DNA from 2 places in the Pseudarthrobacter sp. NPDC058119 genome. Region 2 is predicted to be linked to the other one. Evidence: riboswitches for the same ligand, from Rfam matches in the RefSeq annotation. Region 2 holds a riboswitch; the other holds the start of a gene.
What was found. A riboswitch is a leader RNA that binds a small molecule or an ion and turns the genes downstream of it on or off. The one in region 2 is predicted to bind S-adenosylmethionine.
Positions count from the first base shown of each region.

Region 1: another riboswitch for S-adenosylmethionine. It lies ahead of ACFVTD_RS07010 (bifunctional o-acetylhomoserine/o-acetylserine sulfhydrylase); the one in region 2 lies ahead of ACFVTD_RS09455 (DUF1737 domain-containing protein).

Region 1 covers NZ_JBHVTN010000002.1:453,575-457,985, forward strand. The annotation lists gene ACFVTD_RS07000 (HNH endonuclease) at 138-1,820, opposite strand; gene ACFVTD_RS07005 (VOC family protein) at 2,024-2,662, opposite strand; SAM riboswitch class IV at 2,814-2,928, shown strand; gene ACFVTD_RS07010 (bifunctional o-acetylhomoserine/o-acetylserine sulfhydrylase) at 2,973-4,289, shown strand.
Region 2 covers NZ_JBHVTN010000003.1:331,010-335,420, forward strand. The annotation lists gene opgC (OpgC domain-containing protein) at 1-2,243, opposite strand, end outside; SAM riboswitch class IV at 2,409-2,524, shown strand; gene ACFVTD_RS09455 (DUF1737 domain-containing protein) at 2,538-2,813, shown strand; gene ACFVTD_RS09460 (rhodanese-like domain-containing protein) at 2,810-3,220, shown strand; gene ACFVTD_RS09465 (O-succinylhomoserine sulfhydrylase) at 3,221-4,411, shown strand, end outside.

The sequences.
Region 1 (4,411 bases), on a different contig from region 2:
AACCGAAATCCTCGCCGCTCCCTCCTCCGATCAGGCCCGGGTATTCATCGTTGTGAGGACTGCCAAAAGATATGTTGCCTGCGGCCTGCTGGGCGGCCCCTAGCTCCGGACTCGGGCTGCGCGCTACTTTTCTGGCCTCACCTCAGGTGTAGCAGCAGCTGCCAGTCCGCCTGCGGGTCAGCGGGCAGATTGTAGAACCGTCCATGAAATTCATCCCAGAGGGGATCTGTGGGGCAAAGGTCGCCGGGGTCCGGTTCGTCCTCGCCTGGCGGTTCTTCGACGGGAGGATCAGGCCACAGTGGCATCGAGGCGAGAAGCTGCCGCCACAGCGCGTCCTCCGCTGGCGCGGAGGCTTCCAATTCAACCCCCGCCACAACGGCACCTCGAACAGCGTGCGCCGGCAGGATGCCGGGTGGCCAGTGGGTTGGTTCTGCGTCTTGTTGTTCTGGTTTGTAGTGCCTGCCGGTGGGTGAGGTCCAGCCGGGTGGTTCATTCTTGTTGGCCGGGCCGGGTGTCCATTGGCTGTGGTGTTTGAGTCGATGGTGTTTGGGGCAGAGCTGGGCGAGGTTGCTGACATCAGTGGTGCCGCCGTGTTCCCAGGCTTGGAGGTGGTCGGTGTCGTTGTCGGGGGTTTTGTTGGTGCAGCCGGGGAAGGTGCATTTGGTGTCGCGCATCCTGATCCAGTGTTTGATGGGGCCGGTGAGCCGGTAGTTTTTCCGGCCGATTTCCAGGGGTGTCCCGTCCCTTGGGTCGACCAGGACCCGGTAGAACGAGTCGGCGCCGCCGGCGACGAGTTTCCGTGCCATGGACGCCGGGATTGGTCCGAAACCATCCAGCATGGCTGGTTCGTCGGTGAGGCCGAGGAGGGCGAACACCGGCACGGTGACCAGGACATCGGCCCGCGGGGCAGGGACCTTCCCGATCCCTGTGACACCCTGGGTGCCCGGGGCGGTGCCGGTGGAACCCTCACCCGGCACCTGCCCGGCGCCGAGGAGCAGGGAGGCGGCGATGTCTGGGCGGAGTTGGGTGAGGGTGCGTTCTTCGTTGGGGCCTTGGAGGCCGCGGGCGGTGGCGGTGGTGCGGTTCCAGATCGCGCACGCGGTATCGCCGGGGAGGTAGAGGGAGAGCCAGGCCATGCCGTCCGTGTCGGGGGTGTATTCCATCCGACGGTCAGCGGCCCCTTTGGCGTGGCGTTTCTGGATTGATTCGGGGTGGTGGCGTTCCCGCCAGCTGCGGACCTTGGCCCGGAACCTGGACGGAACGAGGTCCCCCGGGGCGGCGCCCCGGGCGGGGTTTGGTGTGTCGGGGTCGAAGAAGTGCGCCACCAACGCGGCTGCACCACTCCCATCGAGGCCTTCGGTTTCGTCCGCGATGATGCGGGCGTGCTGCCAGGACATCGCCCCGGCGGCCAGGGCCCCGAAGGCCAGCGGGAGGGAACAGACCCGCCGTGACTGCTCCACCAACGCCCCCGCAGCCGCGGAGTTGATGGTCAGGACCCCGGCGATCTCCTCCACCACCGACATCCGCACATAAGTGCAGTCCGTAACGGAGGCATCCGGCGGCGTCATCGCCTCCTGGAACCCAACGGCCTCGGCAGCATCCCGTGCTTTCACCGCAGCCAGCTGTGCCTCCAGCCGGGCTGCAACCTCCAACCGTTCCAGCCGGATCTCATACCGCCGCTGCAACACATCAACACCGGAACCAACGGCGGTCAACGCAGCATCGTCCAGGTTCTGGTCCTCAAAAGTGAGCGCATCCAGGGCAGCAACAGAGGCACGAACACCCTCCAAAACCACCCCAACACCACCGCCGATTCCCATACCCACATCATCCAACGACCCACTGACATTCAAAGTGCTCGCGGCGCCGGCGCCTCATCACCGCGCGCAGGGGGAAGCCACTTAAATGGATTCGGCCGCCATTGGGTGGTGACGCCGTTGTCACCACCCAATGGCGGCCGAAGTTTGCCCGGGCGCAACCCGGGAACCTCCCCGAAGTGGTCCAGGGAGGAAAGGGGTGAGGGTCAGATGGTGACGGCTCCGTTGGCGGTCTCAAAGGTGACCGAGAGGATGCCCGGGGTACCGTGCGGGGCGACCCACTCCACGGCAACGTCCTCGAGCGGCTTCTCCACGGGCTCACCCAGCCACTCGGTGACGCGCGAGGCGGAACCGGCGATGGTCAGGCAGCTCATCTTGAGGTTGCTCTCGTAAGCGTGGGACGGGTGGAGGGAGGGGTCGCCCTCCCACTTGAGCATGTACGGCACCTGGGGATCGGCGATGAGGCCCAGGATCCCGATCTGCTTCCAGACCAGCTCGCGGCCGTCCGGGAACTTGCGATTGCCGTTCACGGCGGCGCGGCCCAGGCGTTCCTCGAAGGGGGCGAGGTCGTCCACTTCGACGCACCAGCCCATCCAGCCGCCACCGGCAGCGGAGCGGGCGCGGACAGCCTGCCCGAAGGGTGCCTTGTCCGACGCCGGGTGGTCCAGGACCTCGACAACTTCCAAGTACTTGTGGCCGGCCAGGGGGATGATCATATTCCGGGTTCCGAAGCGGGGGTGTACGCCACCCTTCACTGCCTCAACGCCGAGGGCAGTTGCAATTCGTTCGGTGGTGGCCGCGAGGCCGTCGTGTTCACAGGCGTAAGAGACGTGATCCATGCGCATGGCAACATCTTGGCACTTTGTGATGCGGCTCTCAGCTAAGGGTACCCTTACTGGATTTGCGCGCACTCAATGGCCATGGGGAGGCCGCCGAAAAGACCATGTTCGTCACAATCCTGTTCACGACAACAACGCTGTTCCTAGACTTGGCGCAGGTCATGAGTGCCAGCGCCAAGCCCCGGCTCGCTGGCCGGCAACCCTCCATCCGCGGTGGGGTGCCCCGGGTGAAGACCTGGCTGTCCGGCAAGAGCCGGCAGCAAGCGCGGCCCGCACTGCCGGTGAGCATGCCGGGCCCATGTCAAAGGAGATTTGGATGTCCAACGGTTGGTCCTTCGAAACCCGCCAGATCCACGCTGGCCAGGAAGTGGACAGTGCCGCGGGAGCCCGTGCCCTGCCCATCTACCAGACCACGTCCTTCGTGTTCCCAACAGCCGAGAGCGCGGCAAACCGCTTCGCACTGTCCGAACTCGCGCCCATCTACACCCGCATCGGCAACCCGACGCAGGACGCAGTGGAACAGCGGATCGCCAGCCTCGAAGGTGGTTTGGCAGCGCTGCTGCTGAGTTCCGGCCAGGCCGCTGAAACGTTCGCGGTCCTGAACATCGCGGAGGCCGGCGACCACATCGTGGCCAGCCCCAGCCTCTACGGCGGAACCTATAACCTGTTCGCCCACACCCTGAAAAAGTTCGGCATCTCCGTAACGTTCGTGGAGGACCCCGACAACTTGGACCAGTGGCGCAACGCAGTCCAGCCCAACACCAAGCTCTTCTTCGGTGAAGTGGTCTCCAACCCCCGCCAGGACGTCCTGGACATCGAGGGCATCTCCGAAGTCGCCCACCAGGCCGGCGTGCCCCTCATCGTGGACAACACCCTCTCCACCCCGTACCTCATCCGCCCGCTGGAGTGGGGCGCGGACATCGTGATCCATTCCGCCACCAAGTACCTGGGCGGCCACGGCACAGCCATCGCCGGCGTGATCGTCGATTCCGGCAAGTTCGATTTCAGCAAGGACCCGGAACGGTTCCCAGGCTTCAACACCCCGGATCCCACCTACAACGGGCTGGTCTACGCCCGCGATCTGGGAGCCGATGGAGCGCTGGGGGCCAACCTCTCCTACATCCTCAAGGCGCGGGTCCAGCTCCTGCGCGACCTGGGCTCGGCGGTCTCGCCCTTCAACGCCTTCCTGATTTCCCAGGGCCTGGAGACTTTGAGCCTGCGGGTGGAGCGCCACGTTGCCAACGCCACGGAAGTGGCGCGCTGGCTTGAGGCAAGGGACGACGTCGAATCGGTCGCCTATGCCGGGCTGCCGTCCAGCCCCTGGTACGAGCGTGGCCGCAAGTACGGGCCCAAGGGGACGGGCGCCGTCGTCGCCTTCAACCTGGCCGGCGGAGCGGAGGCGGGCAAACGCTTCGTCGACGCCCTGGAGCTGCACTCCCATGTGGCCAACATCGGCGACGTGCGCTCCCTGGTCATCCACCCGGCGTCGACCACCCACAGCCAGCTCTCCCCGGAGCAGCAGGCTGTGGCCGGGGTGCACCCGGGACTCGTCAGGCTTTCCGTGGGGCTGGAACACATCGACGACATCCTCGCCGACCTGGAAGCAGGCTTCAGGGCTGCGAAGAGCGCCTAGACGGGCAAAGTACGACGCCGGGCCTCCACTCGGGCGGTAAGGCGGGGCGGGCAGCAAGCCGGGAAGTCACAACCAGTCACACTCTTGGCCTGGACCGGGGAGTATTTCGTACACTCGATCCA
Region 2 (4,411 bases):
GCACTGAGGAAGGCATAGGCGGCCACCACCAGGACCAGGACGTTGAGCAGGCGGCCGGGCGCCAGGTAGGTCCGGCCAAACAGCGCGTCATACATGGTCCGGTAGGCGGCGTCCGGCATGAGCGCCAGGCGGACGTCGTAGTTGTTGGCCAAGTACGGGTTGCCCCAGGACAGGAAGGCCAGGACGAATGCCGCGGCGGTGCAGGCTGCCACCACCCAGGTGTGCGCCGCCAGCCAGGCCACGATACCGCGGCGGTGGTAGCCGACAACCAGGCCCAGTACGAAGAGCACCTGCCATACCAGCAGCGGGAATGAGTCCTCGAACTGGGACGGCAGCAGCCTGAACCTGGTCACCGCGCCTACCGCATACACGGCGAAGGACGCCAGCAACACCCAGATGGCCTTGCCGCGGTTTAGTGCCGCAAGGATCAGGGGACTGACCAGCAGGAGCACCACGTACAGGCCCATGACGTTGAACTGCCAGGGCCCGAACTGCAGCAGCAGGATGGCCGGGAGTACCTGGGGCGGCACGGGGAACTGGAACAGCGATGACATGCCCGCATAGAGGTCGTAGGTCCGGCCGGCGCCGCTGTGTCCGGCGCCGCCGGTTCCCTGGTCCACGAACGTGGTCAGGGCCTCGGTGTGGAAGAAAGGCAGCAGCGACAACAGGAAGACGCCGATCAGCACGGCCAGGGCAGTGACATAAAGCTTCCCGGCCCGGCGGGATGTCAGGTCCACCACCCTGCCGAAATCCTCCTTGGCCTTGGGCCCGTACACCATGCCCACCACCAGGCCGGAGAACAGGACAAACAACTCGGCGCCTGACACGAAGCCCACCGCCTCCTGGGTGAGCAGCTGGAACAGCGAGGCCATGCCCAGGTGGTTGACCACCACGAAGACAATGGCCATTCCCCGCAGCAGGTCCACCCGCGAATCCCTGGCGGAAGGGTCCTGGTAACTCCAGGACGTGGCGGCGTTGATCCGGCGCGGCACCTGCCACAGGGCCACCAGGAGGATGACCATGGCAGCAGCCACAGTCCAGGCGGCGGCACCGGAGAGCGTATTGCTGCGCTCATAGGTGCCTGAGGCCGCCACCTCGGTGACAGGTCCGGCGACCATAGGCGAGGCCTTCAACCGGTCCAGGGCGGCCTTGGCGATGTCCGGGTTGCCGGTAAGCAGCCAGCTGATGCTCGCAACGCCGGTGTCCCGGGTGCTGGTGCGTTCGTCCCACACCACGGCGGCTGTTCCGGCGAACGCGGGCGACGTGGCGGTGGCCACCACCTGGTCCCACCACCCGGTTTTGATCCCGGCCTCGGGCGCCCCGCCGGACGCCGGGCTGTAGAACGCCGAGGTCTGGAGCAGGAAGGGCTTCTTGCGGCCTTCGGCGTAGGTGCCGTAGAAGTTTTCGCTGCCTGAGGCCGTCAGCATGTCTTCGAGTTCACCGGAGTGCGGGAGGGAGTTGACGGCGGCCGCGCCGGCAGTGTCGTCGTGGTAGGCCGCCAGCCCCACCCAGTCCACGGCATCGTCACCCGGGTAGTACGGGGCATAGGCGCTGTCGCTTCCGTTCCAGGTACCGTCGCCATTCGTGTCCAGCAGGGAAAACCCCTCGCTTCCGGGCTGCGGCGCATTCCGGTTGCGTTCGAAGGGATAGTCCTTCCCCAGGTACGGCGCCCACACCATGGTGGCCCGGCCGCCGTCGCCCTTCTTGAACGCTGCCGACACCGCCTGGAACGCCTGCCGGTACACGGCCGGCTGCTGGCCCCAGGCCACCCAGCTGGCATTCATGTCGGGGGCGAACCGGACGAGCAGTTGGCCCTTGAATCCCGACGTCAGGCCTCGCACCAGCGCTGTAAACGCTTCCGCCTCCGCGGTGCCGAGCTGATCCAGCGGCACCGACGGCTTGACCGTGAGCATGGCGTGGGCACCCTTGGCTGCCGTCTGCTGCAGGAAGCCCTCGATGTCGTTCCGCTCTGATTCCCGGTACGGAATGGTGATGTCGTGGCCGAAGAGCGCAGGGCTTGCACCCAGCCGGTCACTGAAGCCCGCGGCGGTATCCTCCCCCCACTCCAGGACCGCCCCCAGCCAGGGTTTGCCCTTGTCCGGAGTGGGTGCAGCCGCCTGTGCCGGGGCCGCCGGGGCCACCACTGCCAGCAAGGCGATCAAAACGGCGGCCAGGAAGGACGCGGCGGAACGCGGACGGTTCCACCGGCTGGCGGCATGGTGGTGCGATACGTGTGCCCGCATGCTGACAAGGACCCCCGGTACTCATTGCTCTGGATACGGGGCGGCGCCCCCGGTAGAACTTTATCGGTCCACAGCCGCCCCTGCCCCGCGTGGCGGGCAGCTCAATGACGGAACATGACGACGGCGGCAATGCGGCTTGGCGCGGCAAGTGTTACGTTTTTGGGGAGTAATGAGTACCGGCGCCAAGCCCTGACTTGCCGGTCGGCAACCCTCCCTTTCGCGGCGGGGTGCCTCAGGTGAATACTCGGCATATCGACCGATTCGAGCTGCAAGCGTGAAAGAAGGAGATCCGTCGTGTCCGACGCGCCCGCCCCTGACGAAAAACTGTCCTACCGCCTGATTACCGGCGCGGACACTCGTGAATTCTGCGAGCGGATCTCCGCCGCACTCGCCGACGGCTACGTACTGCACGGCAGCCCGGCAGCTACTTTCAACGGCACCAGCGTCATCGTGGCGCAGGCAATCGTCCTGCCGTCCGCGATCGCCACGGCCGATGCCGCCGTCGCCACCGCAGTGGACCAGCTCGACGCCGGCCTGGAGGGCGATTTCGACGGCGAGGGCCACGCATGAGCTACGCAGGAGACCTGACGCCGCAGGAAGCATGGGCCAAGCTGGAGCAGGGCGCCATCCTGGTTGACGTCCGCACCGAGGGCGAATGGGCCCACATCGGCATCCCGGACACCAAGGCCACTGACAACGATCCCCTGTTCATCCAGTGGACCTTCCCCGGCGGCATCCCCAATCCCGACTTCGTCAAGGACCTCCAGGCGCAGGCGCCGGAGGATTCCCAGGCGGAACTGCTCTTCCTGTGCCGCTCCGGGCAGCGGTCCATCGCGGCCGCGACTGCCGCCACCCAGGCCGGCTTCACCGCGTACAGCGTGCTGGAGGGCTTCGAAGGCGAGCCGGACCGCTACGGCGAACGCACCGTCAACGGCTGGAAGAACCGCGGCTTCCCCACCAACCTCGGAAAGAACTAAGTGACCTTCAACCCAGACGCCCCCGGCTGGAACCCCGATACGCAGGCAGTCCGCGGAGGCCTGGACCGCTCCAACTTCCAGGAAACGTCCGAGGCCATCTTCCTGAACTCCGGGTTCGTCTACGAATCCGCTGCGGCAGCCGAACGCGCCTTCACCGGCGAGGACGAGCGCTTTGTCTACTCCCGCTACGGCAACCCGTCCGTGGCCACCTTCCAGGAACGGCTTCGACTGCTGGAAGGCACCGAAGCCTGCTTCGCGACGGCGTCGGGCATGTCTGCCGTGTTCACCGCGCTGGGCGCCCTGCTGGCTGCGGGCGACCGCGTGGTGGCTGCCCGTTCGCTGTTCGGTTCTTGCTTTGTGATCCTGAACGAGATCCTGCCACGGTGGGGCGTGGAAACGGTCTTCGTGGACGGTCCGGACCTTGACCAGTGGCGCGAAGCCCTGTCCAAGCCCACCACCGCCGTCTTCTTCGAGTCCCCGTCCAACCCGATGCAGGAAATCGTCGACATCGCCGCCGTCAGTGAGCTGGCGCATGCGGCCGGTGCCACCGTGGTGGCTGACAACGTCTTTGCCACTCCCCTGCTGCAACGCTGCGGGGACCTCGGCGCCGACGTGATCGTCTACTCGGGTACCAAGCACATCGACGGGCAGGGCCGGGTGATGGGCGGCGCCATCCTCGGCACCAAGGAGTTCATCGACGGACCCGTCAAGCAGCTGATGCGCCATACGGGCCCTGCACTGTCCGCATTCAACGCCTGGGTCCTGACCAAGGGCCTGGAAACCATGGGCCTGCGCGTCAACCACTCGTCCGCCACCGCGCTGCGGCTGGCCGAATGGCTGGAGGAACAGCCGGCGGTGGGCTGGGTGAAGTATCCGCTCCTGAAGTCGCACCCGCAGTACGGGCTGGCCGCGAAGCAGATGAGTGCCGGCGGAACGGTCCTGACGTTCGAACTGGCCCCGACCGGCGGCCGTTCGGGCAAGGAAGCAGCCTTCGCCCTCCTGGACGGGCTGCGGATCATCGACATATCCAACAACCTGGGCGATGCCAAGTCCTTGATCACGCACCCGGCCACCACCACCCACCGCGCCATGGGCCCCGAGGGGCGGGCCGCGATCGGCCTGAGCGACGGCGTGGTCCGGCTCTCCGTGGGGCTCGAGGACCCGGAAGACCTCCTCCGCGACCTCGAGCAG